Regions from separate parts of the Caballeronia sp. GAFFF2 genome, predicted to be linked through region 2. Evidence: predicted binding sites of a transcription regulator. Region 2 holds the regulator's gene; the other holds the start of a gene.
The links. The regulator FliA, encoded in region 2, starts transcription of late flagellar genes. The targets are predictions, from matches to a motif close to CTAAAGTTTNNNNNNNNNNNGCCGNTA.
Positions count from the first base shown of each region.

Region 1: a site for FliA is predicted at 9,319-9,345, ahead of NCT04_RS10510 (DUF4088 family protein). Genes of this name have one in related genera too.

Region 1 covers NZ_JALQDA010000014.1:308,875-323,889, forward strand. Annotated here, with positions in the region: gene NCT04_RS10445 (sodium:proton antiporter) at 1-471, opposite strand, end outside; gene NCT04_RS10450 (LutC/YkgG family protein) at 501-1,172, opposite strand; gene pncB (nicotinate phosphoribosyltransferase) at 1,322-2,515, opposite strand; gene fdxA (ferredoxin FdxA) at 2,837-3,160, shown strand; tRNA gene NCT04_RS10465 (tRNA-Asn) at 3,301-3,376, shown strand; tRNA gene NCT04_RS10470 (tRNA-Asn) at 3,480-3,555, shown strand; gene NCT04_RS10475 (LutC/YkgG family protein) at 3,636-4,220, opposite strand; gene NCT04_RS10480 (lactate utilization protein B) at 4,217-5,620, opposite strand; gene NCT04_RS10485 ((Fe-S)-binding protein) at 5,617-6,360, opposite strand; gene NCT04_RS10490 (FadR/GntR family transcriptional regulator) at 6,489-7,235, shown strand; gene NCT04_RS10495 (CreA family protein) at 7,525-8,004, shown strand; gene NCT04_RS10500 (AzlC family ABC transporter permease) at 8,271-8,957, shown strand; gene NCT04_RS10505 (AzlD domain-containing protein) at 8,954-9,286, shown strand; gene NCT04_RS10510 (DUF4088 family protein) at 9,433-10,197, shown strand; gene NCT04_RS10515 (ATP-dependent helicase) at 10,222-12,387, opposite strand; gene NCT04_RS10520 (hypothetical protein) at 12,497-12,757, opposite strand; gene NCT04_RS10525 (hypothetical protein) at 12,831-13,205, opposite strand; gene NCT04_RS10530 (RNA-binding S4 domain-containing protein) at 13,551-13,772, shown strand; gene NCT04_RS10535 (MATE family efflux transporter) at 13,801-15,015, shown strand, end outside.
Region 2 covers NZ_JALQDA010000023.1:179,516-194,530, forward strand. Annotated here, with positions in the region: gene NCT04_RS14445 (3-oxoacyl-ACP synthase III family protein) at 1-994, shown strand, start outside; gene NCT04_RS14450 (acyl carrier protein) at 1,008-1,229, shown strand; gene NCT04_RS14455 (SDR family NAD(P)-dependent oxidoreductase) at 1,236-1,988, shown strand; gene NCT04_RS14460 (SDR family NAD(P)-dependent oxidoreductase) at 2,000-2,749, shown strand; gene NCT04_RS14465 (acetyltransferase) at 2,746-3,426, shown strand; gene NCT04_RS14470 (arylamine N-acetyltransferase family protein) at 3,428-4,267, shown strand; gene NCT04_RS14475 (Rieske 2Fe-2S domain-containing protein) at 4,292-5,275, opposite strand; gene NCT04_RS14480 (GGDEF domain-containing protein) at 5,479-6,573, shown strand; gene NCT04_RS14485 (RNA polymerase sigma factor FliA) at 6,668-7,399, opposite strand; gene NCT04_RS14490 (MinD/ParA family ATP-binding protein) at 7,418-8,338, opposite strand; gene flhF (flagellar biosynthesis GTPase FlhF) at 8,331-10,115, opposite strand; gene NCT04_RS14500 (thiamine pyrophosphate-binding protein) at 10,520-12,202, shown strand; gene NCT04_RS14505 (PepSY domain-containing protein) at 12,281-12,544, shown strand; gene NCT04_RS14510 (cytochrome b/b6 domain-containing protein) at 12,557-13,117, shown strand; gene NCT04_RS14515 (NYN domain-containing protein) at 13,314-14,213, shown strand; gene NCT04_RS14520 (branched-chain amino acid ABC transporter substrate-binding protein) at 14,285-15,015, opposite strand, start outside.

The sequences.
Region 1 (15,015 bases), on a different contig from region 2:
GACCACATGCACGACATGCCTGCGGTTTTCGTTGGCGCGCAAGAGCGGGCGGATCAGCAGCATGGCCGCGCCGGTCGTGCCCATGAGGCTTGCCAGCACGGTTCCCAGCGCGAGCAACGAGGCATTCAGACGCGGCGAGCCGCGAAGATCGCCGTGCACGCAAATGCCGCCCGCGACCGTGTACAAGGAAGCCAGCAAAACGATGAACGGTATGTACTCTTCGAGCATCGCGTGAACGAATACGCCGAGCGCCGTGCCGCCGCCGAACGCAGCCGCGAAGGGTACGAGAAACGCGAGCGCCCAGAGCAACGCGATCTTGCCGAAGTGGTGATGCCAGAGCTTCGCCGCGACGAGCGGAAACACCGCGATGGAAAGCAGCATGCCGAAGAACGGAACGCCCCACGCCGCCGACAAGCTCGCGCCATCGACCGTGGCCGCCGACGCGTTCGACATCGCGCCGAGCAATGCCATGCAGCCGAGGAGAAGAGACCGCACTGCGCTCACGCTTCGGTCACGACGATTACATGCACGCGATACGGCCCATGCGCGCCCAGCACGATGGTCTGCTCGATATCGCCGGTGCGCGACGGCCCGGAAACGAAGTTCACCGCACGCGGCAGTTCGCCCCGTTCCGCGCGAATCAGTGCGAAGGCGTCTTCATGCGCCGCGACGATGCGCGAAGCCGGCACGACCGCGATATGCGTCTGCGGCAAGAGCGCGCCGGACGCGGGCGTATCCGGGCCGGACAGCAACACGAGCGACCCGGTTTCCGCCGTCGCGCAAAAGCAGCCCGTGATGCCGACGAGATCCGCGTCTTCCGGCTTGCGTAACGACGCTTGAATGCCCGCCTGGGTCCACGGCAACTCAGCCAACGCAGGCCATGCGACGGCATCGGTGGCAAGATTCAACGAGCGGAGGTAGCGCGCGGCTTCGGCGGGAGCATCGCCGAGCGCGGCGACTTCGGCGACGGTCGTCGAGAGCCGTTCGGCTTCGAGCCGGAACCGCGCGATGAGCGCGTCGCGGGTGTCGGGCAACGGCGGGCGCGGACCTTCGGGATGACGCGTCAGATAGTCGTTCGCGGTGGCACGCTCGGCTTCGGTCGGCTCACCGCGTCTGCCCTGCGCGCTGCGTATGCGCGCGAGAATATTGCGGCGCGCCGCCGATGTGTCCATGGTGCCGTCCTTACGAGTGCGAGAGTGTTCCGGATGCGTGCGCACCACGAGTCCTGGCGGCACGATGGAATTATATCGAGCGGTCTTGAGCGCGCGAACCTCGGCCGAAAGGCATAGGCCGCGCGCGGGAACAAAGCACGAACCAAGCGTCAGTCGGTCTCGCCCGCTTGCTTCTCGATGCCGAACACTTGCCTCAGATAAGCCAGATATGCCTTGTCGTCGCACATGTTCTTGCCGGGGGAATCGGAGAGTTTCGCCACCGGCTGACCATTGCAGCGAACCATCTTGATGACGATCTGCAACGGCTGATAGCCCAGGTCATTCGTGAGATTCGTGCCGACGCCGAACGCGAGCTGACAGCGCCCGCGGAAACGCTCATACAGTTGCAGCACCTTCGGAATATCCAGCGCGTCCGAGAACACGAGCACCTTGGTGCGCGGATCGCAGCGGTTTTCCTCGTAATGCCGGATGAGGCGTTCGCCCCAGTCGAAGGGATCGCCGGAATCGTGACGCGCGCCGTCGAAGAGCTTGCAGAAGTACATGTCGAAGTCGCGCAGGAACGCCTTCATGCCGTAGACATCCGACAGCGCGATACCCAGGTCGCCGCGATATTCCTTCGCCCACATCTCGAAGCCGAAGATCTGCGAGTCGCGCAGACGCGGGCCGAGCGCCTGACACGCTTGCAGGTATTCATGCGCCATGGTGCCGAGCGGACGCAAACCATGCTTCATCGCGTAGAACACGTTGCTCGTGCCCGCGAACTGTTCGCCGAGCCGCTCCTTGAGCGTTAGCACGACTTCCTCGTGCCATTGGCCCGAAAAGCGGCGGCGCGTGCCGTAATCGGCTATCTTGCAGTCCGAATATTCGGGCGGTGTGGCGAGCAGTTTAATCTTGTCGCGCAGACGTTCGCGTCCGGTTTCGTATTCCGGCTTTTTCTGCATATTGCGGAAATACACTTCGTTGACAATGGCCAGCACCGGAATCTCGAAGAGAATAGTGTGCAGCCAAGGCCCTTCTATTTCGATGTCGATCTCGCCGTTGCCCTTCTTCGACGGCGCGATGCGAATGGACTTCTCGTTCAGATGAAAGAGCGCGAGAAAGTCGATGAAGTCGCTCTTGATGAAGCGCATTCGCCGCAGATAGTCGAGCTCTTCTTCCTTGAAGCGCAGGTTGCAGAGTTGACGCACCTCGTCCCGAATCTCGTCGATGAACGGCACCAGATCCACTTCCGGCGTGCGGCAGCGAAACCGATACTCGACGTGCGCCGCCGGGAAATGATGCAGGACCACCTGCATCATGGTGAATTTGTAGAGATCGGTATCGAGCAGCGAATTGATGATCATGGTTCTGGCTTGTACATCGATGCAAGGATGCCCGCGCGCTGTATCGGCCGCTACCGACCGCTATTGACGAGACGCGCCGCGCGCTGTCCGTTCATGTTACCCGAATGCGTGCACGGCATCCTGCCGCCCCGGCCCTTTTAGGAAAGCCGCATACATTAATCACGAATCGATATAAGGCGCATGGCGCGGCGCTCGCGTCGCCTTTTACCGTTACGCTACAATATGCGTTTTGGCGAGCGAGCCGCGCACGGCCCTGTGCCGCTGCCCAAATGGTCATCTAAAAACGCCGCCCTCCCCCGAATTGCGTATGCAGGAGCCTGAATGACTCACGTTGTGACCGAAAGCTGCATCAAGTGCCGCTACACCGATTGTGTGGACGTGTGCCCGGTGGATTGCTTCCGCGAAGGTCCCAACTTTCTCGCGATCGATCCGGACGAATGCATCGACTGCGCCGTGTGCGTGGCCGAATGCCCGGTGAATGCAATCTATGCCGAAGAAGACGTTCCCGGCGACCAGCAACACTTCACCGAACTGAACGCGGAACTCGCGCGCAACTGGCCGAGCATCACGAAGACCAAGGCGCCGCTGCCGGAAGCCGACGAATTCAAGGACGTGAAGGAAAAGCTGGATCTGCTGGAGCGCTAAGCGGCTGTATTTGCCGCCGTGTCATTTGTCGGACGCGCAGGATCAATCAATTTCGATGCAAAAAACCGTTATTGAATGAAGATTGAGCGTTGACAGCGCAGAAAGCGCTCCCTATAATTTCGTTTCTCTGCAGTAGCTGTTCCCCGATAGCTCAGTTGGTAGAGCGCCGGACTGTTAATCCGTAGGTCCCTGGTTCGAGCCCAGGTCGGGGAGCCACTCAGTATCGAGCAGGTTCCAGACAGAATCAAAGGAAAACCCAGCCGAGTTGTGAGCTGGGTTTTTTGTCTCATCAGAGACTCGTTTCAAGCGTAGTAGCTGTTCCCCGATAGCTCAGTCGGTAGAGCGCCGGACTGTTAATCCGTAGGTCCCTGGTTCGAGCCCAGGTCGGGGAGCCACCCAGTTTCGTACAAAAAGCCCAGTCATTCGACTGGGCTTTTTTGTTTGCGCAAATAGCAGTAGCGCTCTTCTAAAGCATCTAAGCAGCAAGCCAGACAACCGTCAGCGATCGCACGCCCTGTGCGCCGCGAATCAGCACGCCCTCGATATCCGCAGTGGCCGAAGGCCCCGTCACCAGCACCGCATAACGGGCCGACTGAAAATCGGGTCGTCGATAAACCTGCTGCAAGCCTTCGACGAGCTGCGAAGGATCGAGCAGCACGACGAGATGCTGCACGATATAGCCGATTGAATTGACGACGTACTCCTTTTCGCTGAACCACACGGAGCCAGTCTCCGCCACGCCGAAGCGCCCTCTCACGACGCCCACATCGACATCCTGAAGCGACGACGGAACGGTATCGACCGTAATCGGCCGCGTGCCTTCGATTCCCGCCACCGCCGACGCCACTGCTGCGCCATCGCCGAAACGTTGCGCGATCATCGCGCCGACTTCGTCCAGGCTCTGCGCTTCCACGCATGTTCCACCCATGGCGATGAGCGCGGTTTCGAAACGCGTGCGCAGATCGCCCTCGGGCGTCGCGAAGACGGGCACATCGGGAAGCGGGCGTGAAGCGGGCTGCGCCGCGCGGATCTTCGACAGAAAAGCTTCGCGAGTCGTCATTTGGCGATCTTCCGGTTTTTCTTGTACCACTCGTGGAAGGTCTCGGCGGGCGCTTCGGGCAAGTCACGCTGCCGGCCCCAGATGTTGAGCGGGTTGTACAGCACGAAGTTCGGCAGCCGCTTGAGCGCGCCGCCAAGCGATGCCACCGTCGCGCGATAAAGCGTCGGACTCGCGAGCAGCCGTCCCGCCATCTTCAGCACTTCCTGTTTCACGAACGGCACTTCGTGACGTTCGGCGATCACCTCGCGCCACTTGTAGATCTGTTCGTGAATATTCACCTTCACCGGGCAGACGTTGGTGCAACTGCCGTTCATCGTCGAGGCAAACGGCAGGCTGCTGTAGCGCTTGAGATCGTGCGTCGGATTGATGATCGCGCCGATCGGCCCCGAGTACGTGCCGCCGTACGATAGCCCGCCGCTTCGCCGATACACCGGACACGTATTCATGCACGCGCCGCAGCGAATGCACTTGAGCGAGAACCAGAAGTCGTCGAGCGCGAGGCGTTCGGAACGGCCGTTATCGACGAGGATGTAATGCATCTCCGTGCCCGGCCGAGGCGCGCGAAAGTGCGACGTGTACTGCGTGATCGGCGAGCCGAGCGCGCTGCGCGAAAGCATGCGCACGAACACGCCGAGATCGGCAATACGCGGAATGATCTTCTCGATGCCGATGGACGCGATATGCAGCGGCGGCACGTTCGCCGAGAGATCCGCGTTGCCTTCGTTCGTGCAGACGACGACCGTGCCCGTTTCCGCCACCGCGAAATTGCAGCCCGTCATGCCGGCCGTCTTCTCGCGCACGAAGTACGGCCGCGTGTCCATGCGCTGGCTTTCGGCGAGATAGTGGATGTCGCTGTTGTCCGGATCGGTGCCGATCGTGCGTCCAAAAAGCTCGGCTACATCCGCGCGCAGCTTGTGTACGGCCGGCACGACCATATGGCTCGGGTCCTGGTGATCCAGCTGCTGAATGCGTTCGCCAAGATCGGTTTCCATCACCGTGATGCCGCGCGGTTCGAGATAGTCGCGCATGTAGCATTCGTCGGTGAGCATGGATTTGCTCTTGACGAGCGTGGTCATGCCGCGTTCGCTCATCAGCTTGTGGACGAGCGCGTTGTGCTCTTCCGCGTTGGCCGCGAAGTGCACCATGACGCCGTTCTTCTCCGCCTGATCCGCGAACTGCGCGAGGTATTCGGAGAGATTGGACAGCGTATGTTCCTTGATGCCCGACGCGAGATTGCGCATCTCCTCCCATTCGGGAATACCGTGCGCCTGCGCGTCGCGCTTGCTGCGCAAGTCCCACAGCCGCTTGTCGTGGAACGCGACGTGATCCGGCTTCTGCAGAAACGCGCCCGCCGCCTTCGCGTGATCGATTCTCACCGACTTGCCCGAGGTCTTGCTCATGCGCGCGCTCCGTTAAGAACCTGCGCGATATGGATGAAACGCGCATCGAGTTTGAGACGCTCGGCGCATCCCTGCTGATGCATGAGACACGACATGTCGCCCGACACGATGTACTGCGCGCCCGCGCCGACGTGATCGCGTACTTTGTCCTGACCCATGCGCACGGACACGGCTTCCTCGGTCACGGAGAACGTGCCGCCGAAGCCGCAGCATTCGTCGGGTCGCGCGGGCGTGACGAATTCGATGCCCTTCACGCCTTCGAGCAGCGCGCGCGGCTTGGAAAACGGCGCCGCCGCCACTTCCGAATTCGACGTTTCGCGCAAGTGCCGCACCGCGCTGCAGCTGTTGTGCAGCCCGACGCGATGCGGGAATTCGGCCCACGGAAATTCGCGCACCTGCAAGACGTCGTGCAGAAATTCGACGAGCTCGTAGGTGTTTTTTCTGACCTTCGATACCGCGCTCGTCTGCTCGATGGCCGTGAAGTGCTCGCGCACGTGATGCACGCAACTCGCCGACGGTCCGACGACGTAGTCGTAATCCGCGAAGTTGCGCGCAAACACGCGCTCGGCGCCTGCGGCCTCCTTGTGAGCGCCGCTATTGGCCATCGGCTGGCCGCAGCAGGTTTGATCCTGCGGGTAATCGACATCGAGTCCGAGGCGTTCGAGCAGTTCCAGCGTGGCGACGCCGATCTGCGGGTAGAAGGCGTCAATGAAACAGGGCACAAACAGGGCGACTTTCATGGGATCCGAAACGGCGACTTGAGGATTGGGGGCCGGATTTTGGTAAGCTTGGTCTGACCAAGACTTTAAAGAGATGGCTCTTTCGTGTCAAACTCCGAAAGTTCCGATTTACCTCCACTGCTCGAACGATGCCTTTTCAGCCCGTCCACTCGCATTCCTACGCCCGCGTGCGCTTGTCGGACGTAGTGTCGGGGCAGATACGCGAGTTGATCTCGAATGGCACGCTCCTGCCTGGCCAGCGCCTCCCAGCCGAGCGCGATCTGGCGGAACAACTCAACGTTTCGCGGCCGTCGCTGCGCGAGGCGCTTATTCGGCTGGAGTCGGACGGCTTCATCCGCGCGGTGGCACGCGGCGGATTCGTCGTGTCGGATGTGACGGCGCCGCTCGTGTCGCATCCACTCGCCGCACTCCTCGAACAGCAACCCAACGCCAGCGCCGATGTCCTCGAATTGCGTCATGGCCTCGAAACGCTGTCCGCTGCCTACGCCGCCGAGCGCGCCTCCGAGGCGGATCTGACGCGCATCGCCGATGCATTCCAGGCGCTCGAAGCCGCGGTGGCCGACAAGAGCACGCGCATTGCCGAAAAAGACGCCGCGTTTCATCTGGCTATCGCCGACGCCACGCACAACGTCGCGCTGGCGCACGTCATGCACGGTCTCAACGAATTGGTGCGCGAGTCCATGCTGACATCGCACCGTCTGGTCGATTACGACGATGAAGTCGAAGCGAACCTGCTCGCTCAGCATCGCGCCATGTTCGATGCCATCGCCGCCCGCGACCCCGCCCGCGCCCGCGAATGCGCCGGAGCGCATCTCGATTACGTGCGCACGCTGTATCGGGATCAGCCGGCGCGCAGGATTCGCGTGATGGAATGACCAATCGTAACGTGCCGGTAAGAGAGCATAGGACTGCGCCTACACGTATTTAGGACACACGCGGCTAACGCCGCGCGCGCTTCCTCGCGATACTGGAATCGTCAAAAACAACACGCGAAGGAGGTCGACATGCCTTACCTACTCGGATGGCTGCTCGGTGTGCCGGTCGTGGTTCTGGTGATCCTGTATTTGATCTTCCATTGAATCGCCGATTGGCCGAATGCTTGCGGGAAAACAGCAAGGGCGTCGATACAATACGACGCCCTTTCTCTTTTTCCGAAGGATCACGATGAACCGCACTCTCCTCACCGCTACCGCTGCGGCGCTCGTTACCTCGTTCGGCGCGGCCACAGCGCAGGCCGAGGAAATCGCGAGCGTCAACACCAATTTCCGTTTCACCGGTTCCGACCGCGTGACCGTCGAAGCCTATGACGATCCGCTCGTCGCGGGCGTCACCTGCTACGTGTCGCGGGCGCGCACGGGCGGCGTGAAAGGTACGCTCGGCATCGCGGAAGATCCGACGGAATCGTCTATCGCCTGCCGTCAGGTCGGGCCGATCAAATTCACTCAGCCGCTCAAGCAGAAGACCGACGTCTTCTCCGACCGCATGTCGTTCATCTTCAAGACGCTGCACGTGGTGCGCGTGGTCGACGCCAAACGCAATACGCTCGTCTACTTGACCTACAGCGACCGCATTGCGACCGGTAGTCCGAAGAACAGCGTGACGGCGGTGCCGGTTCCCGAAGGCACGACCATTCCCGTGAAGTGAAGGAAGTGAAGCGATGCGCGCGCCCCGCCGCGCCCACAATGAAGTTGTAAACTGTACGACTTGCCGGCAGGCTGGTTGAAACCATCACGCGAGCCACGAGCGCCGCACGATCGTACAAGCCCGATGCTTACTGCATGCCTTATCCTCCCGGCGACCGATATGAATGCCCAATCGCTCATATTGGCTTATAACGGAGGCACGATTTGAAAGCAGTATCCAGCCCCGCGCTGCGGGAATTCGCCGCCGGCGCGCGCGACACCATTCCAATGATGGTTGGCGCCGCGCCCTTCGGCGTCATCTTCGGCACGCTCGTCACGGCGAGCCCGCTCACGCTCTGGCACGGCCAGTTGATGTCGCTCGCGGTGTTCGCGGGCTCGGCGCAGTTCATCGCCATCGGCATGATCGCGGGACACGCGAGCTTCATCGTGATCTGGGCCACGACCTTCGTCATCAACTTGCGGCACGTCCTTTATTCGGCGACGCTCGCGCCTTATGTCGCGCATCTGCCCGCGCGCTGGCGCTGGGCGCTGTCGGGTCTGCTCACCGACGAAGTGTTCGCCGTCGCTTACGCGCATTATCAAAAGCGCGCGCCGGGCGAAATCGGCCCGCACTACTTCTTCGGCTCCGGCCTCTCGATGTATCTGAACTGGCAACTGTGGACGCTCGTCGGCTTGCTCTTCGGCGCCGCATTCCCAGGGCTCAAGTCGCTCGGGCTGGACTTCGCGATGGTCGCGACGTTCATCGCCATCATCGTGCCGCAACTGGTGGCCGTGCGCTTCGTCGCGGCGGCGATTGCATCGGGCGTGCTGTCGTTCGCGTGGCAGGACTGGCCATACAAGCTCGGCTTGCTTGCGGCGGTGCTGGTGGGAATCGGAGTCGGCATGGCGATCACGCTGATGGAACGACGCGAGCGTGAATCGAACGGCGATAACCGCAAGGAGCGCGCACGATGACCACATCGAACTATGTGCTGCTGATTCTCGGCATGGCGCTCGTCACGTATCTGATCCGCGCGGCCGTCTTCGTGCTGGGCGAGCGGTTGCCGTTTCCGCCCATCGTGCGCACGGCGCTCGGTTTCGTGCCGGTGACGGTGCTGACCGCGATCATCGTGCCGATGACCGTCTCGCCGCATGGCAACGGAGCGGAAATCACGTGGCGCAACCCGCAACTCGTGGCCGCCGTGGTTGCGGTGGCCGTGTGCGCGTGGACCAGGCGGCCCTTGCTTACCATCGGGGTGTCGCTCGCGGTTTTCTTCGTTTGGCAGTTCGTCGTCTTGCGTTAAAGGCTTCTTCGCGCAACGGCTTTCAGAACACCCTCAAGTTCCCGGCTGTAACGCCGTTATCAGAAACGAATGGACTCCGCCGTCGAAGCGGACGCCAAAGGCATTTCCCGCCATCGGGCCATCCGAGCGCGGAACCGGGAACCAACATGCGTCAAATAACCCTATCGTTTCGCGACGAGACCATCGCTTCATTGCATCGCGACTATGAGGCGTTCATGCGCCTGTCGCTCAAGCTCGACCCGCAGTTCGTCACGCCGACGTTCGAGGACTTTCTGCGCGCCAAGCTGCTCGACAATCCGACGCCGCTGACCGAGCAGGCGGTGCAGCGCATGCTGTCGCAAGGCCAGTACGCGTGGGCCAAACGCGCGCTCGACAAGGAATTTCCGGATGTCGTCGAGATTTTGATCCGACAGGCGGCCGAACACGGTTTCGCGTTCGCGATCCGCTCGGACTGGAACGCCGAGGATCTTGTGAAGGCATCGCGCGAATGGGCGACGGCCATCGTCACCGAGGCGAAGGGCGATGCTTCGCAAGTCGATGTGCTCGCCTCGCAGATCAAGTCGGCCGCGATGGATATCCGCGAAGTCGAGGAGAAGATGCAGACGCCCGCATGGCGCCTCGCCGATTCGCTGCGTCAGCGCACCTATGAGACGAAGATCGCGGTGGAAAACAGCGTTGGCTCGAATGCGCGCGAGAAGCTCGGTGAATTGCGCTGTCTGCTGCGGCTTGGCATTTTTTATGGGTCGATTCAGAAACAGGAAGCGCAGCAGGTACTCGAATACATTCGCTCGCTGCGACCGGAGTTGTTTGTCGATGAACCTTATGATGGGTTCACGCGGTTTGCCGCATGGCTGCGCAGCATCTTTGCGCCGGCGCCGCGCGTGCCGAAGACTTCGCGGGCGCAGCGTTAGGCGTGGACCGGGCGCCGCTTACCGCTAATCCCACATCCCCTTCAAGCGCGCCGCGATATCGATCTTCGCCTTAGCCGCGGCCGCGAGTCCCGCCGCCGTCGGCGCGGCGGCGACCGGAACCGGCGGCCACGCGGTGGCTTCGAAATTCTGCATCAGATGCTGCGGAATGAAGCGCGTGCGTTGCGCCCACACGTGCCGGTCGCCCAGATGCGTCTGGTTGTGCACGTAAAAGCGCTGCGGCGTGACGATATGCAGATCTTCCTTCGCGCGCGTCATCGCCACATAAAGCAGCCGCCGCTCTTCGTCGATTTCCTCGTCGCTACCCGTGCCCAGATCGGATGGAATGCAGCCGTCCACGCCGTTCAGCACGAAAACGTTGCGCCATTCCTGCCCCTTCGCCGAATGGATTGTCGAGAGAATCAAATAATCTTCGTCGATGAGAGGCACGCCGGACTCGTCGCTGGTCGCATCGGGCGGATCGAGCGTAAGTTCGGTGAGAAAGCGCTCGCGCGTGGGATAGGTCGACGCGATGCTCTCCATCTGCAATACGTCGCCAAGACGAATGGCCGCGTCTTCGTGATTGCGTTCGAGATGCGGCTCGTACCATCGGCGGATCATTTCGAACTCCGCCGGCCAGCCGCTCTCGCGGCCGCAGAGTTTCGCCATCAGGCCGACGAAACGCGGCCAGTCTTCGCTGGCGCGGGCGGGCGCATGGAAGGCGGCAATCGCATTCGATGAACGTTCGGCTTGCGCCACGCTGTCCAGCAGCCGCCCGGCGATGGCCGGCCCGACGCCCGGCAGCAATTGCGCCACGCGAAAGCCGGCGACACGATCGCGCGGATTTTCCGCCCAGCGCAATACGGCGAGTACGTCCTTGACGTGCACGGAGTCGAGAAACTTGAGCCCGCCGAATTTCACGAACGGAATGTTCTTGCGCGTGAGTTCGATTTCGAGCGTCGCGCTGTGATGCGCCGCGCGAAACAGCACGGCCTGCGACTTGAGCTTCATGCCGCCCTCGCGCGCCTCCAGCACTTGCTCGACGATGTAGCGCGCCTGATCGGCTTCATCGGCGACACTCACCACGCGCGGTTTTTGCGCCGATGCCTTGTCGGTCCAGAGGTTCTTCGTATAGCGCTCGGTGGCCATGCCAATCACCGCGTTGGACGCTTCGAGAATGGGCTGCGTCGAACGATAGTTGCGATCGAGCGTAACGGTCGCGGCGGGCGGGTCGAAGTGCCGCGGAAAATCGAGGATATTGCGCACCGTCGCGCCGCGAAACGAGTAGATGGACTGCGCATCGTCGCCGACGACGGTGAGGCCGCGGCCGTCCGGTTTCATCGCCAGAAGAATGGTGGCCTGAAGGCGGTTGGTGTCCTGATATTCGTCGACGAGCACGTGATCGAAGCGGCTCGACAGATCGGCGGCGATAGTCGGCTCGGCCGCGAGATGCGACCAGTAAAGCAAGAGGTCGTCGTAATCGAGCACGCTTTGCGTCTGTTTGGCCGCGACGTAGGCGGCGAAGAGACGCTTCAAGTCCGCCTCCCACTCGCGGCACCACGGATACGACTGATCCAGCACGGCGGCAAGCGAGGCGCCCGTGTTGACCACGCGCGAATAAATGCTGAAGCACGTGGACTTGGCGGGAAAGCGCTTCTCTTTCGACGATAACCCGAGCTCGTGGCGCACGAGGTTCATGAGATCGGCGGAGTCTTCGCGGTCGTTGATGGTGAACGACGGCGCGAGCCCGACGAGATCGGCGTAATCGCGCAGCAAACGCGCGCCAACGCTATGGAACGTGCCTGACCACGTGAGACCTTGCGCGATGGCCGCCTTGGTGCCAAGCGCGTTCATGGCGATGCGCGTGACGCGACGCGTCATCTCGACAGCGGCGCGGCGCGAGAAAGTAAGCAAAAGGATGCGATGCGGGTCGGCGCCTTTCACCAGCAGATGCGCGACGCGGTGCGCCAGCGTGTTGGTCTTGCCAGACCCCGCGCCCGCGATGACGAGAAGCGGTCCGCCGCAGCGGTTGGGTTCATCGACGCCGAATTCGACGGCGTGGCGCTGCGCCTCGTTGAGCTTGGCGAGATAGGCGGCGACCTGGGCTTCGGCTGCGTCGGCGGTGGCGGTTTCTTCAGGGAGCGTCAGCACGGGAAGAGGCGCAAAAAAGTGTGACGTGTACTGTATATCCATACAGACTGGAGACGCAAGGGTTTGCGCTCACCGGTTGGTTGGGCAAAAAAAAACGGCCCAGCGGGTTGCACCCGACTGGACCATTCGCACTACCCGAACAACCGTCCTGCTAATCCGCCTTTTTCGCGTTCTTGAGCTTCGCATCCGCAGCCGCTTCGTTCGCTTCCGACTGCGCTTCGGTTTTCTTCTTGTCGGCCTTGGCCTGAGCGACGGCCGCGTCCTTGTTGGCTTCGGCCTGCTTTTTCGATGCCTTCTTGTCCGCGCTGCTCGGCTGCTGATCGCTCGTCGTCTGCGCGAACGAAACCACTGAGACGCTCGCAAGCGTCCCGGCAATCACGGCGGCCAACACTGCATTCTTTGATCGAGTCATGGTGTGTCCTCCCTTTCTCAAGCCTCATGAAGCGCGCGCCACGGCACCGCGGCGCGCGTCCAACGCATCAAAATCAATGCTGCAAGCCCGTGTCCTTCGGCGTGTTGGATTCCGTCGCGTTCAACTCATCCTTGGCGGCGTCCTTATCCGCCTTGCGATTGATCTTCGCGTTACGCACCTGCTCCTTGTACTGCGCCTTCGCCTGCTTGTTCGCGGCCTTCAGGTCGGCCTGCGAAGCCTTCTTCGATGCCTTGTACTCCGCGTTCGCCTCGGCGTTCGCGTTGCGGCGCTGGACCAGCGGATCGGTCGGCGCGGGCGCGACGAGATTTTGCGGCGCGGGCGTCGCCGGTTGTGCCGGCACGGCGTCCGTGGTTTGGGCGAAAGCGCCCGAAGCGGCGGTCAGGGCGGCGAATGCGGTGCCGATCATCAGATTTCGAGTCTTAATCATGAGCGAGGTCCTCTCTTGGTTTAAGCGTCGGCGGCCACGAACTGCGATGACGCACGACTTTTGTCGATTGGAAAGATGACCGAAGCTGTATCGATCAAACTATCGGACTCGGCGATGCGCGTCCAAGTTCGACGAACCGAGTCGTTGTTACCGACCGTTTCATCTGGCTACAATTGCCATCGCGCCTGCTTTCAATACGATGACAGCGCGCGCCGAAGTCCGTCATGCACTAGCACGGCGCGTGCCCAGCTATTCGAGGGCGGCCACTGGTTTATCATTGACGCCTTCGCCCCGAATTCATCTCGAATCCACCTCGAATCAACCCGAGTAACCTCCGCGCCCGCCATGCCACCGCTTCAATTCACCCTTACGGGCGACTACGTCGAACTTCATAACTTGCTCAAGCTGATGGGGCTCGCCGACAGCGGCGGCTCCGCGAAAGCGCGCGTTGCCATGGGCGATGTCCGCGTCGACGGCAAAGTCGAGATGCGCAAGACCTGCAAGATTCGCGCGGGTCAGGTCGTCGCACTCGATGGTCAGAAGATCCAAGTCCGCGCGCCGGAATAAACCGTCGCCACGAATGGCCGCTCAAGACATGCAATCCCATTTCACGCGCGCGGCGGCGCATCCGCCGAGTTTTTCGCGCCATGCCGTCGATACGGCGCGGCTCGCGGCGCCGCTCGCCATCGCGCAACTCTCGCAAATGGCGATGGGCGTCACCGACACCATCCTGCTCGGCTCGTTAGGCCCCGATGCGCTCGCCGCCGGCGGCCTGGGCGCGAACGTGTTCTTCGTGATCGTGACGCTGCTGCAGGGCGTGCTTACGTCCGTCAGCGTATCGGTGGCGCATGCGCGTGGCGCGAACGCCGAACATCAGGTGCCGGGCATCTACTGGACGGGGCTCGTGTTGTCGGTGCTGCTTGCGGTGCCCGCGTTCGTGCTCCTGAGCTACGCCGAGCCGATTCTCCTCGCGTTCCATGAACCCGCGACGCTGGCCCGGAATGTCGGTGAGTATTGCGCCGTGCTGCGCTGGGGCACGCCGGGCAGCCTCATCGGCATTGGATTGATGCGCGCGTTTCTGCCGGCTATCGGCGCGGCGCGCAGGCTTTTATGGGTGTCGATCGGCGGTGTGTTCGTCAACGGTTTCCTCAACTACGGGCTGATTCACGGCGCCTGGGGCCTGCCGCGCGAAGGGTTTCTCGGCTCGGCTGCGGCGACCACGATCACCATTTGGGGCATTGCGCTCGCGCTCGTCGCGCTGTTGCATCTGCGGCCGCGCTATCGTCATTTCGTCGTCGCGGCGCGTCCGCGCATGCCGCTCATGGGCGAACTCTTCGGCATCGGCTGGCCGGTCGCCATCACGTATGGCGTCGAATCCACGCTGTTTCTCGCCACCGGCCTCATGGTCGGCTTGCTTGGCGAAGCGCCGCTCGCCGCGCACCAAATCGCGATCAACGTGGCGTCGGTGGCCTTCATGGTGCCGCTTGCCATCGGACAGGCGGCGAACGTGCGCGTGAGCTATTGGGTCGGCGCAGGCGTGCCGCTCGCGGCGCGTCATGCGGGCTTCGTCGCGCTCGCGCTCGGCGTCGGCTTCATGGTGCTGTCGGGACTCGTGCTGATTACCGTGCCGCGCGCGATCGTCGGGCTGTATCTGCATCTCGGCGATCCGAAAAACGCGCAGACGGTTGCGCTCGCGGCCTCGCTGCTGGGTGTCGCCGCCGTGTTCCAGATCGTCGATGGCATGCAGACGGTCGGTTCCGGCTGCCTGCGCGGCCTCAAGGACACTCGCGTGCCGATGCTCGCCGCCGCG
Region 2 (15,015 bases):
CGAGGACATGAAGCGCTTCGACTTTCCAGAGGCGCGCTCGCGCAAACTCATGCAGGTCATGGGCTACGACAAGCACCGTCTCGTCGATGCCGATACCTGCGTGTCGGACCTCGCCGTCTTCGGGCTGGAGCAGTTGTTCGCGAGAAAGGTGATCGCTCGTGACGAAATCGATGCCCTCGTGCTCGTCACGCAAACGCCCGACTACCTGATGCCGCCGACGAGCAGCATCGTGCAGGGAAGACTCGGCCTGAAGCAGGACATGTTCTGCATGGACATCAACCAGGGATGCGCGGGCTTCGTCGTCGGTCTCATTCAGGCGTTCATGCTGCTCGAACAACCGAATATCCGGCGCGTCGCACTCGTCAACGCCGACGTGATGAGCCGCAGGACTTCACCCAGGGACCGCAACAGCTATCCGCTGGTTGGCGACGCGGCGTCCATCGCCATTGTCGAATCGGCGGCGCCGGATCGCGTGGTCCATGCCAATCTGAAGATGGACGGCACGCGACACGCGGCCCTGATGATTCCCGCCGGCGGAATGCGCATGCCGTGTTCGCCGGCAACGGCCGAGTTGCGGGACGAAGGCGATCACAATTTTCGTGCGCTGGATCATTTGAAGATGGAAGGCTCGGAGGTCTTCACGTTCGTCCAGACGGAGGTCCCGCCGATGATCACGGCGCTGATGAATCAGGCGGAAACGACCCTCGACGAGATCAACTGGTTTCTGTTCCATCAGCCCAACCGCTTCATGTTGCAAAAGCTCGCGGACAAGATAGGCATTCCGTACGGCAAGCTGCCCATGAACGTGGTGGAAAAGTACGGCAACAGTAGCGGCGTGACGATTCCAATGGCAACCGTCGAAAACCTGCGTGAAATCCTGACGCAGCACGAGGCGCTGGTATGTCTCGCCGGATTCGGCGTCGGTCTCACATGGGGATCGATGCTCATGCGTCTCGGACCGCTGGACGTATGTGAAATGGTGCAATATCCCTGACAGGAGTGTCCAAATGAAAGATGCTTTTTACACCAACCTCGCCGAGTTGCTCGAAGTCGATTCGGTCGACCCAGACCTGCCGCTCGACCATTACGACAACTGGGATTCCCTGACCGCGCTCGCATTGATTGCGTGGCTCGACAAGGAGCTTGGCGTCTCGATCAGCGCCAAGGGCATCAGCGAATTCGCTTGCGCCGCGGACTTGTTCGCCGCGCTCGAAAAACAGCACGCCTGAGCATTCATGTCGAATCCTTTGAACCTCGAAGGTCAACGAATCCTCGTCACGGGTGCGGCGTCGGGCATCGGTCTCGCGACCAGCCAGTTGTTCAGCGCGCTGGGCGCGGCCGTTGTCATGCTGGATCGTGACGATGCGCGGCTTCAGCAAGCAAGCGCCGGCCTCAACGCGAAGACGGTGACCTTCGATCTTCTCGATACCGAACGCCTGCCCGGCCTCTTCGCCGAGTTGGCGCAAGCCGGGGGACCGTTCTCCGGGCTCGTGCACGCGGCGGGAATCAGTTCCATTGCGCCTACCCGCTTGCTGACGCCCGCGCGCTATCGTGAAGTGTTCAGCGTGAATGCCGAAGCTGCGCTCGCGTTGCTGCGCGGCTTTCAGCACCGCAGCGTATGCCGCGCAAATGGCGGCTCGGTGGTGTTCATCTCGTCGGTCATGAGCATCGTCGGCTCCGCCGGTGCGTCGGCTTATGCCATGTCGAAAGCCGCGCTCACCGGCCTTGCAAAATCGGCGGCTCTGGAGTTTGCGCCGAGAAGTATCCGCGTCAATTGCATTGCTCCCGGATTCGTCAAGACCGCGATGTTCGACGAAAACTCCCGGCACTGGAGTGAAGAGCAGCGCAAGCAGATCGAATCCGCGCATCCGCTGGGTCTGGGCACGCCCGAAGACATCGCCAATGCGGCCGCCTTTCTCGTTGCCGACTCCGGTCGCTGGATTACCGGTTCGGTGCTGGTCTGCGACGGCGGCTACACCGCGTCCTGAGCAAGACAGTCATGAGCCACGAATTTCATAGCCTGATTACGGGCGCCTCATCGGGCATAGGCCGGGCAACGGCCATTCAGCTTTCCTCCACGCGGTCGCTCGTGTTGCACGGCAGGGACCGGGCGCGGCTGGAGGAGACGCGACAGCTTTGCGCTAACCCCGACGCCCACGCATTGTGGGTGCAGGATCTTCGCGAACTGGACGAGATCGAGTCCGGCTTCGTCGATTTCGTTTCGTCGCGCGGCATGCGTATCGAGAACTACGTCCACTGCGCCGGCGCGTGGATCATCGGCCCGCTTCGTTTGCTCGAGCGCGCGAGCGCGGTGGAAGTCATGAACGTGAACTTCATGTCGGCCATGGAAATTTCTCGCCTGCTCGTGCGACGCAAAGTAAACGACAAGGCGCTCCGCAATATCGTGTTCGTGTCGAGTACGGCGAGTCAGTTCGGCGCCAAGGGACTCGGGGTTTATTGCGCGAGCAAGGGCGCGCTCGATGCCTATATGCGCGCGCTCGCCGTCGAACTGGCGCCATCGGTTCGCGTCAACTCCATTCTTCCCGGCGCGGTTCATACGCCCATGACGGATTCGATATTCGGCAACGAGCAAGTGCGCGAGCGCATGGCGGAGTCGTATCCGCTAGGTCTCGGGCGTGAAAGCGACATAGCCGGCATGGCCGAATTCCTGTTGTCCGACAATGCACGCTGGATCACGGGCCAGCAACTCGTGGTCGATGGCGGCCGCTCGGTGAACATTTCCGCATGACACACACGCTCGCAGCCGTGACCGGCATCAGAAATCTCATTATCGTGGGCGCGGGCGCGTTGGGGCGGGAAGTGCTCGTCTGGTCGCAACAGGCCATCGCTGCGGGAACGCCATGGAAGGTCAAGGGGTTTCTCGACAGCCGCACCGACATGCTCGACGGCTTTGCGTGCGGCGCGCGCATCATCGGCTCGCCTGAAGCTTATCTGCCGCTCGACGACGACATTTTTCTCTGCGCAATAGGCGATCCATCGCAGAAGCGCGCCTACGTCACCCTGCTCGAAGACAAGGGCGCGGAGTTCGGTATCCTCGTGCATCCGACGGCGCTCGTGGGCAGGGACGTGAAACTCGGCGCGGGCTCAATCATCTGTCCGTTCACGCAGATGTCGTGCGATATCGACGTGGGCCGCCACGTGTTTATCGGCACTCACAGCAGCGTGGCGCATGATACGTCCATCGGCAGCTACACGCAGATTTGCGGCGCATGCCAACTGAACGGTCACGTCAACGTGGGAGAGGAAGTGTTTATCGCGAGCAGCGCGACGCTGCTGCCGAAGTGCAACGTCGGCGACCGCGCGTATGTCGGCGCAGGCAGCGTGGTCTTGCGACGCGTGAAGGCGCGTACCAAAGTGTTCGGCAATCCGGCGATGGTCATCGGCGAAGTGGGCAACGAGCGTTGACATGGCACGCGTTAAAACGGCCGCGCGGCTTGAACACATCGACGGTTATCTGTCGCGGCTCGGCTTTCGCGCCAGCCCCGAGCCGACGCTCGCCACGTTGCGGACCTTGCAGGAACGCCACACCCGCCGCTTTCCGTTCGAAAACCTGTCGACGCTCTTGCGGGAGCCTACGTCCATCGACGTGGCATCGCTCGAACAAAAGATCGTGCTCGGTGGGCGAGGCGGTTACTGCTACGAGCTCAACCTGCTTTTTCTCGCATTGCTCAGGCAGTTGGGATTCGACGCGCGCGGCCTGACGGGACGCGTCGTCATGGGCGGCCCGGAAACCGCGTGGGCGCCGCGAACGCATATGTCGATTCTCGTGACGTTTGGACCGGGCGACGACTACATCGCGGATGTGGGCTTCGGCCGCATGGTGCCGACGACTCCGCTGCGGCTCGATACGGATGCCGAGCAAACGACATCGCTCGAACGTTTCAGGCTGCTGCAACGCGAGGCCGGTTACGTGCTTCAGGCGCGGATAAACGGCGTCTGGCGCGCGCTATACGTATTCGACTTGCAACGTCAGGAACAGATCGACTTCGAGATAGGCAACTGGTTCATCTCGACGCATCCGGCGTCACCGCTTGCGTCGCAATTGGTCGTTGCGCGCACGGACGAGGGAAGACGCAAGAGTCTCGTCGATGGCAACTACGGCGTCCATCATCTCGATGCGGTCGCCGAGCGCCGTCAGATTTCCTGCACCGACGAACTGATGACCGTGCTGCAAGACGAGTTCGGCATCCGCCTGCCCGGCGGCGACTTGGCGAACGTGCTGGGTCGACTCATCAAGCGCGTTTGATGCGGTGGCTTACCGGCCATCGAATCACGCGCTCGTCGTCCCCCACCCAAACCCCATTCCCGCCAACCATCTCCGATACGCCACCGACATCCGGTCGCACTTCTGATGCAACTCCGCATCGAGCGCGAGCGGCAGCAGCTTCGGCCATTGCGACTCCACGATCGGCGTGTCCTGCAGCAGAATCTCCATGTTGAAGTCGTACAGCTCTTCGTCGCTGTGCGAAGTCTCGTCTTCGTGAATGGAAACGAGCCACGCGCGGGTCTCGGTCTGCGTCACGGGCGACGCCACCAGCATGATATGCAGTGCGCCCATTGCCCCCGACGCCATCTTCGTGAGCTTCGCAACCAGCGGCCGCTTCACGCGATAAACGTAATCCATCATCGCGCCGCCCTGCCCCGGCAAACCCGCCGGCTGCCAGAAACGGCACTGGCGCGCTTCGAGTCCGTCGGCGCTTTCCACGACTTCATAGTCCGGCACTTCGGTATGCGCATCCTCGCCGAGAATGCCCACGTGCACGAACGAAAAGTGCGCCATGTCCAGGAAGTTTTCGACGACACGCGGCGCGGATGACTTCACCGTCTGCGGCGCAAGGTTGATGCGCCGTCCGCCCGGAATGGCGGCTTCGGGAAAGAAATCGAGCGCGTGCGCGGGCTCGCCGAAGCACATCCATACGACGCCGTATTTCTCCCCGGCGACGAACGCGGTGGCGCACGCGCGTTTCGAAGGCCGAAGCGACGGATTCGACGGAATCAGCACGCACTGACCAAGCGTGTCGTAGCGCCAGCCGTGATACGGACACACGAGCTGATCGTTCGTCACCGCCCCCAGCGACAGTTGCGCGCCGCGATGCGGACAGTAGTCACGCCAAACATGCGCCACGCCTTCGGCATCGCGCCATACGACGATGCGCTCATCCGCGACGATGAACGCTCGCGTCGAACCCGCCGGCACGTCATCGCCATTACAGACCGCCAGCCATTCGCCAGCGAGAGAAAAGTCGTCGCTCATAGCACTGAAGCATCCGCAGAAAACGCCGTTAATCATCTGTCCGAGATGCGTTCTTACACGATTCACAGCAGCTTGGCAAAACGTTGCAAAATACCAGTCGTCGGGGACGAACATCGCGACGGGGCCGCAATAAGACAAAAGCGCGACAGCAAAGACACGCGCAAAAGACCATAACAGCAAGAAATCACCACCAGGGGTTCAGTATGGAGCAGGCGCATCAACCGGCACGCCGGGCCTATGCCTTCGCATGGTCCGGCAACCGGAATCCCGAACGCGAGCAAGCCATGCTGCGTATCGGGATGGGAGCGGCAGTTCTGCTGGCTTATGCGGTGTATGCGTGGCGGCACCCTTCGGCCAACGCGTCGCTGATCACGCGGTTGATCGCGCTCTACGTGTCCTACGGTGCAATCACACTATTGCTCGTCAGCCGGATGATGGCGCTGTCCAACGTCCGGCTCGTCATCACCACTATCCTCGATCAGGCGTTGCTCGGCGCGATGTTCTTTCTCTGCGGCACGCTCGCCTTGCCGCTGCTGTGGGTGGTGTTCTGGTTTCTGATCGGCTCGGGATGCCGCTACGGCAAGCGCACGCTCGCCATTTCGTGCGCGATGGCGCTCGTCGCGATCGTCGCGCTGGCGTTGTGGCAACCGTGGTGGGTGGCAAACCGCGCCGCCGCGCTCGGGCTCGCGCTGAGCGTGCTGGGCGCGTCGGTGTATCTGAGTGTGCTGGTCGACAGGCTTGGCAGCGCGAATCGCGTGCTGGCGCGGCAGGCATCGACAGACCCGCTCACGGGCCTCTATAACCGTTACGCGCTCGAACAAACCGTGAATCGCGCGATGTCCGCGCCCGAAGCCGCCGACGCGAATACCAGCGCACTGCTACTGATCGACCTCGACGGCTTCAAGGGCGTGAACGATACCTACGGTCACGCGGTCGGCGACGTGCTGTTGCAGTCGTTCGCGCAATTGCTTGCACGGCGCATGCGCAAGACCGACACCATCGCGCGGCTGGGCGGCGACGAGTTCGTCGTGCTCGCGCGCAACATGCGCGATCGCAGCGCGGTGCTCACGCTCACCGATGGCATCCATTCGGCGCTCGCCGACCTCACGCTGGTGCAGGAGCGACCAGTGAGCGTATCGGCGAGTATCGGCGCCTGCTTGCTGTCGAGCGCGGCAGAAGCGCATGACGCCGATATCACCGCCGTGCTGAGAGCCGCCGATCGCGCGATGTATCGCGCAAAGAGTCTCGGCGAAGGCAAGACGGTGTTCGCCGAGGCGCGCGACTTCGAGATGCATTGAGCCCATCCGCGCGCATTCGAGCGCCTTTGCAAAGGCAAAAGCAAAAAGCGCGCGGCCCCGGTTCGGGGCTTCGCGCGCCTCTACAACTCGGAACTCAAGCCTCGACGCTAGTCCACGACTGTTCCCGCAGCTTCGCACGCAAACGCGCCACGGCCTGGCTATGCAACTGGCACACGCGCGACTCGCTCACTTCCATCACCGCGCCGATTTCGCGCAGGTTGAGGCCCTTCTCGTAGTACAAGCTCATGAGCAGCTTCTCGCGCTCCGGCAACTTGTCGATGGCTTCGATCAGCGCGCCGCGCAGACTGTCGTCCAGAAGCGCCGACAGCGGGTCCGAACGATCGACGCAGTAACGGTCGAGGAACGGCTCGTCGTCCGCCGAGCGGTCGAAGTCTTCGTAATAGATCAACTGGCTGCCGTGCAAGTCCTGCAGCATCGACTGATACTCGTCGAGCGGCATCTTCATGTGCTCGGCGACTTCGGTCTCGCTGGCCGAACGGCCAAGGTTCTGTTCCACCTTGTGTACCGCCGACTCCACTTCGCGCGATGTCTTGCGCATGCTGCGTGGCAACCAGTCGTTGGCGCGCAACTCGTCGAGCATGGCGCCGCGAATACGCTGACTTGCGTAGGTTTCGAACTGGGCGCCCTGATCTTCCTTGTAGCGGCTAGCCGCATCGAGGAGGCCAATCATGCCGGCCTGGATCAGATCGTCGAGATCGACGCTCGCCGGCATTTTGGCGACGAGCTGGAGTCCGAGGCGGCGAACGAGCGGCGCATATTTCGTAAGCACGTCGGACTGCGAGAGTTTGCCTTGGGCGTTATACATCCTGTTCACCTTTCAATATCACATCGACGCCGTGCTGCTCATTGCATGATCGGAAAACGCCGCCGCTCGGTGCGCCGCTTTCCGTCCGCTTTCACCAGACTCGCCAACCGGAATGTGCGCGTCGTACTGGCTCGCTTCGTCGCCGCGCGAAAACGGCGCGGGACGCATCGGCCAGTGCAGCAGCTCGGCTGCGATGTAGCGGTAGTCGCGCGCCGCGGCCGTAGCCGGAAACGCTTCCACCGCACACCGAGAGAGCTCCCTCGCCCGAGCGACGCGCGCATCCTCGGACACATACCCTGCCTGCACGAGCGACACGGCCAGATAACGGCTCGCGACACCCGAGAGGTTGTCGAACGCGACCGCTGCATCGGCTGCGTCCTGCACGTGATTCATCAGCACGCGGAACTGGCCGATCGCGTGGGCGTAGTGCAAGCGCTTCATGCACGCATACGCCTCGGTGATCGCCGACGCGGCTACCCGCGTCACTATCAGAAAGTCATGCGCCTGCGCCGCGAGCGACGAGAGCGCGCCATTACGATCGAGTTGCGCATCGATCAGCACGATATCCGCGGGGCCGTCGAGCAGCGCGCGTGCTTGCGCCGCATCGTGGCTGATACGTTCATCGCGCGGTGCGGCGATCAGCGAAAAACCCATCGGCGTGCGCACCGCGACATCCTGCAATTCGCGACGGCCGGACATCACCGCCGAGAGCGCGCCCGCGCCATCCACACCCGCCATGCGGCTGACCGAGCCCGCGTTATGCCGCTCGTCGATGACGAGCACATCCTTGCCATGCACGGACAACGCCGCGCCGAGGTTCACTACCGCCGACGTGCAACCGATGCCCGCCGGTCCGCCCACTACAGCCACCACGCGAGAACTGGCGCGCGTCAGCAGCCTTCTCAGGCCTTCAGCCTGATCGAGCACGAACTTATCCAAAATGGACTCCATGCAGTTCTGTCGTGGCGCGTGCGGACAGTGCGGACAAAAGCGCCGGCACATCGTCGTCTTGCGGCACGAAAGGCGAGCCATCGCGCGGAATGCAGAACGCGCTCTTGATGAGGAAACGCTTGGTTGCGACGTACAAGTTCTCCGGCACCTTCTGACCGGTCGATACGTAATGCACCGGCAGCTTGTAGCGGATGACCGTATCGAGCACGCTGCCGAGGTTGGTCGCCTCGTCGAGCTTGGTCAGAATGCAGCCCGCGAGCGGCGGCTGGTCCGGCGCACTCTTGTAGGCCTGCACGACTTCGTTGAGCGTGTCGCCGTGGCTCGTGGCGTTCAGCAGCAACAGGCGTTGCACCGGCTGACCCGTGCCGCACAGCATCGCGATCTGGTCGGAGACCGTGCGATCGCGCTGGCTCATGCCGATCGTGTCGATCAGCACGATATGTTTGTTGCGCAGTTCGGAGAGCGCGAGTTGCAGGTCGGCGCCGTCCTTTACCGCGTGCACCGAGACGCCGAGAATCTTGCCGAAGATGCGCAGTTGCTCATGCGCGCCGATCCGGTAGCTGTCCGTCGTCAGGAGCGCGACCTTGCTGGCGCCGAAGCGCATCACGCAGCGCGCCGCGAGCTTTGCCGTGGTCGTCGTCTTGCCGACGCCCGTCGGGCCCATCAGCGCGAACACGCCGCCGCGTTCCATCAACGCGTCTTCGCTCGGCATCACCGGCAGATTCGATTCGAGAACTTGCTGCACCCATTCGAGCGCGTTTTCCACGTTCTCCATCGACGGCATGTTGTCGATCACCATGCGCACGAGTTGCGCGGAGAAACCGGCGGCGAAGAGGCGCTTGGTCAAGGCCGAGTTGGTCGGGTTGCGGCGCTGGCGGTCGCCCCACAGCAAACCCGAGAAGTGCTCTTCCATCATCTCGCGCATCGACGAGAGTTCGTTCATCACCGTTTCGTTGACGACTTGCTCCATGCGCGTGCGGATGGCTTCGGTCACGACGGCCGCGGCATTAGCCGGCAAGCCTTCGAAATTGCCCGATGCGGCCGGCGCTTCGTCGGCGGGTTGCGGTGCTGCGTTGATCTTCTGTGCGGCGCGGCGTGCGGCGACTTGCGCGGCTTCACGCGCCCAGTCGGGCGTTTCGATCTTTGCGTGCGCTTGCGCGGCGAGTGCGGCAGGCGCGGCGGCAACCGGTTGCGCGGCGGCTTGTGCACGCGGCGCTTGCTGGCGCGGTGCGTCGGCTGCCTTGACCGATACCGGCACGCCCATGCCGCGTGCAATTGCGGCGGACGGCGTCAGCGGCCGGTTCGACGGCACCGAAGCCTGTTGCGCGATACGGCGCGCATGTTCGATCAACCACGGATTGGAATCGGCCATCGTGCGCGGTGCTTCCATGCGCTCTTCGTCGGCTTGCTCGTCGAAATCGTCGGCGTCGGCGGTGTTGCCGAAGACGGAGGAGAAAACATCGCCGCTGGCGTAGGGGTTCATCGGAGAGCTGGGAGCGGCGGCCTGCTGCTTCATCGCGGCGGCTGCGGCTTGTGCAAGCGCGGCGCGCGGCGTGGCGCTGGCGAACGGCGCGGCGGCTGCTTGTTCGCGTGCGGCCTTCGCGGGCGAGATCGAAGCGAGATCGCTATCCGCGACACCGACGATTTCCACCGATCCATCGTCGAGCGTGCGGTTGGACAACACCACGGCATCGGGTCCGAGCGCTTCACGGACCTGGCGCAGAGCGTCACGACTGTTCGCGCCGATGAATTTACGAATGTTCAAACTGGCCCCCGATGAGGATAGATGCAGCGATATTTGCGAGGCGAGCACCCTTTGGTTATTTCCGTGCCCGCTTTTCAGTGAAGCCATTATTGCGAAGATCACTTCGGGCCTATCGCTGGATAAAGGGTGTGAAAGAGGGGTATTTCGACTGATGGAAACAACCCGGCCGTGCGGATTGCGTCGCGCGTCATGCGGGAAAAAATGCCGGTCTGGCACGATCGACGCGACGGGACGAGAGATGTCGCTTGGCGGTTTGTCCGGCTGTGAGAGGCGCGGCGGCAGGCGCGTCGCGCGCCAAGGCGGCCGGACTGCATCAGCCAGAGTCCCATCCAGCGGCGTAAGCTACGGTCTGCGGCTCGAAACCCGGGCTCACCGATGCTCACTGACAAAGGAGACTTGTTCGCATGGCATCCGCTTCTCATGGCCAGACCACCGGCGCGCGTCTAATTGTCGATGCGCTCGTTCATCACGGTGTCGAACGCGTGTTCTGCGTGCCGGGCGAGAGCTTTCTCGCCGTCCTGGATTCGCTGCACGACGAAACCAGCCAGATACAGACGATCGTCTGCCGCCACGAAGCCGGCGCGGCGAACATGGCCGAGGCGGTCGGTAAGCTGACGGGGCGTCCGGGCGTGGCTATCGTCACGCGCGGGCCGGGCGCGACGCACGCGTCCATCGGCGTGCACACCGCTTTCCAGGACTCGACGCCGATGATCCTGCTGATCGGCCAATGCGCGCGGGATCACATGGATCGCGAGGCGTTTCAGGAAATCGACTATCGGCGCATGTTCGGGCAAATGGCGAAGTGGGTCGCGCAAATCGACGATCCGCGCCGCGTGCCGGAATATTTAAGCCACGCGTTCCATGTCGCGACGGCGGGACGTCCCGGCCCGGTCGTGCTGGCGTTACCCGAAGACATGCTGACCGAAGCGTGCGACGCGGCGCCGCCCGTGCCGCGCTATCAGCGCGTCGCGGCGGCGCCGTCGCAGGCGCAGATCGAGCGCGTGCGCGAACTGCTCGCCAATGCGAAGACGCCGTTCGTGATCGCGGGCGGCAGCGGCTGGACCGCCGAGGCGACGCAGGACTTCGCGCGCTTCATCGAGCGCTGGCAGTTGCCGGCGGGATGCGCGTTCCGCTATCAGGACACGCTGCATAACGAGCATCCGAATTACGCGGGCGATGTCGGGCTCGGCATCAATCCGGCGCTGGCCGCGCGCGTGCGCGAAGCGGACGTGCTCTTCGTTCTCGGCCCGCGTATGGGTGAATCGACGACGGGCGGCTACACGCTGCTCGACATCCCGAAGACGAAGCAGACGCTGATTCACGTGCATCAGGGCGCGGAGGAACTGGGCCGCGTGTATAGCGCCGATCTGCCGATCGTCTCCGGCATGCCCGAGGTTGCGTCGATGCTCGCCGCGCTCGAACCGCCTGCGCAGATCGCGTGGTCGGGCAGCGCCGAGACGGCGCACGCCGCGTATCTCGAATGGCGCAAGCCGCGCCCCATGCTCGGCGATGTCCAGCTCGGCGAGATCATGCGCACGCTTTCGGAGCGCCTGCCCGAAGACGCGATTCTCACCAACGGCGCGGGCAATTACGCGACCTGGCTGCATCGGCATTATTCGTATCGGCACTTCCGCTCGCAAGTTGCGCCGACGAGCGGTGCGATGGGTTACGGCGTGCCTGCGGCCATCGCGGCGAAGTCGCTGTATCCGCAGCGCACGGTGATCGCATTCGCGGGCGATGGCTGCTTCATGATGTCGAGCCACGAACTCGCCACGGCGATGCAGTACCAGCTGCCGGTGATTTTCGTGGTCGTGAACAACGGGCAGTTCGGCACGATCCGCATGCATCAGGAGCGGCACTATCCGCATCGGGTCCATGGCACGGGGCTGACGAACCCCGACTTCGCGGCTTATGCGCGCGCGTTCGGGGCGCACGGCGAGCGGGTCGAATCGACGGAGCAGTTCATGCCGGCGTTCGAGCGCGCTGTGAGTTCGGGATTGCCCGCGGTGATCGAGATTCGGATTCCGGCGGATCAGAGCACGCCGGGCGCGACGCTCGAACAGATTCGGGAGCAGGGGAAGCGCTGAGGGCTAGCTTTCGATTGACTTGCGATGTCCTTCCGGTGGAAGTAGAGTGTTCGGACTTCAAACCACCGGGAGTCGACGATGTTCAAGGTACTGGCTTTGTCATTGGCAATGGGTTTTTCCGGCGCCGCGTTCGCGAAGGCGGACTGCACGGCGCATCCCAAGAGCGAGTGGATCAAGGAGTCGGACGCCAAGGCGCAACTCGAAGCGCAAGGCTACAAGATCCGCAAGTTCAAGATCGATGGCAACTGCTATGAAATCTACGGGCACGACAAGAATGGCAAGAAGGTCGAGATCTACTACGACACCAAGACGCTGGCTGTCGTGAAATCGGAAGTCGAATAATCGCGCTTCGTCATGTCTGCCAAGGCCGGCCCTCGCGTGAAGGTCTGGGATCTTTGGGTCCGGCTCACACACTGGATTGTGGCGGGCGTCGTTTCATGGAATCTTTTTGGGCCAACAAACCCGACACATCGAGTGCTTGGCTATATCGCGGCGGGGTTGGTGCTGGCGCGTATCGTGTGGGGTTTCGTCGGTTCGCGGCATGCGCGCTTTGCCGCCTGGTGGCCGGGCGCCGCGCAGCTTCGTGCCTATCTCCGTTCGCTTGCAGCGGGCAAGCCCCTACATCATGTCTCGCATAATCCATTGGGCGCGTTGATGGCCGTTGCGTTGTGGTTCCTGGTACTGGCGCTCGCGGTATCCGGCTGGATCATGCGGCTCGATGCCTTCTGGGGCGAAGACTGGCCACAAGAGATCCACACATGGCTGTCTTATCTGATCGAAATATGCGTGTGCGTGCATGTCGTCGCGGCGGTGTCGATGAGCTTGTGGACACGAGAGAATTTAATCGGCGGGATGGTGACGGGACTCAAGCGCGTTAAACAGCACGATGAAAGCGATCGAGCAACTGATGCCTAAGCGCGTCAGATTCAGCTAATCGGCAAATGACTGATAGATCGCTTGAGATTTAGGCAGCAACAAAGCGGTGACGTCGGCGCACGAGCCGATTCTTTTAAGCATTAAACACTATCAGCAGCCTGCATTCGCTTTGGATAATTGAGTTAATCGCCCATTCGGCGAGCCACCTCAGTTTGAAGAAGGAGCGAACTAATCGATGTCTCACGCAGCGAAGCAACTGACGAAGATCGGCGTCTTCTACGATGGGAATTACTTTGATCTGGTGAGCAAGTACTACATGCACCAGCATCCGAAAAAAGCATGGCTTTCGATTCACGGTTTGCATGAATACATTCGCCACAGAGTAGCGCTTGTCGAGACAGTGGACGCGCGCGATTGTCAGGTGATCGACGCGCATTACTTCCGAGGCCGATTCTCAGCGCGCAAGAGCGCGGACAAAGGCCACGACATTCTGTTCAACGAGCGCGTACTCGACGACATCCTGATGCGGGAGAACGTCACGGCGCATTACTTCCCAATGAGCTTCGCTGGCAAGGAAAAGGGCATCGATGTCTGGCTGGCTCTTGAAGCGTTCGAGCTTTCCATTTACAAGCAGTTCAATGTGGTCGTCCTTATTGCAGGCGACAGTGATTACATACCGCTCGCACGTAAGCTCAAGACGCTTGGTATTCGAGTAATGGTTGTTTGCTGGTCTTACTCATTCGAGACTACGACTGGAGAACAAAAGGGCGCAAATCCGAGTCAGATGTTGCTCAACGAGGTGAGTTATCCATTGATGATGTCCGAGGTCATCGACCGGATGGATGACGCGCGAGGAGACGAGCGGGCCGTTTTGAGCGGGTTGTTTCAGATCAGACGCGACAGGCCTCCGTCCTCTGGGGCAGCGGAGGATGTCTGGAAGATGGGCGTCATTGCAAGTCTGAAAGATCACTTCGGCTTCATCAAACCGGCGAGCGGTTCGAACACAAGCATCTACTTCCGATACGCCGTTCTGACGGATGCCGACCCGGATGGACTCGAAGAAGGCATGGAAGTGAGTTACCAAGCTAATGAAACGCCGAGAGGCTTGCAGGCCGTGAAAGTTCGTACTGGCTAAATTGCCGTTGGATCACAAATAAGAACGGCCCGGTCGCACACGACCGGGCCATCCAAAACAGCCACTAAACCTTACTTCCCACCCACGCTCTGCAGCGTCGTCCACTTCCCGCCAACGACCTTATACAGCGTGATACCGCCGTTTTTCAGATCGCCCTTCGAGTCGTACGCCAGATGCTTCGTGGTCACGCCTTGCATGTCGGTCTTGGCAAGCAGCGGCAGATACTTTGCCGGGTCCGTCGAGTTGGCCGCCTTCATTGCGTTGAACATGGCCATTGCGCCGTCGTAGGCGTACGGCGAGTACGTCTCTACGTCTTCGTTGAAGCGCTTTTTGTACTTCGCCGTGTAGTCCGCGCCGCCAGGCATCTGGTCCATCGGCAGGCCGGCGAGCGATGCCACCGTGCCATCGGCCGCGTCGCCCGCGATCTTGATGAAGGTGTCGGTCTTGACCATCTCGCCCGCCATCAGCGGTGCACGAAAGCCAAGCGTCTTCATTTGCTTGGCCATCGGCGCGGCTTGCGAATCCGCGCCGCCGTAGTACACGAGGTCAGGATTCGACGACTTGATCTTGGTCAGAATCGCCTTGAAGTCGACAGCCTTGTCGTTCGTGAATTCGCGCACGACGATGTTGCCGCCCGACGCCTTCGCTGCCTTCTCGAACTGGTCGGCGAGACCCTGGCCGTAAGCCGTGCGGTCATCGACGATGGCGATCTTCTTCACTTTCAGCGTCTTCACCGCGAACTCGCCCGCGACCGAGCCTTGCTGCGTGTCGGACGTCATCATGCGGAAGGCCGTCTTGAAGC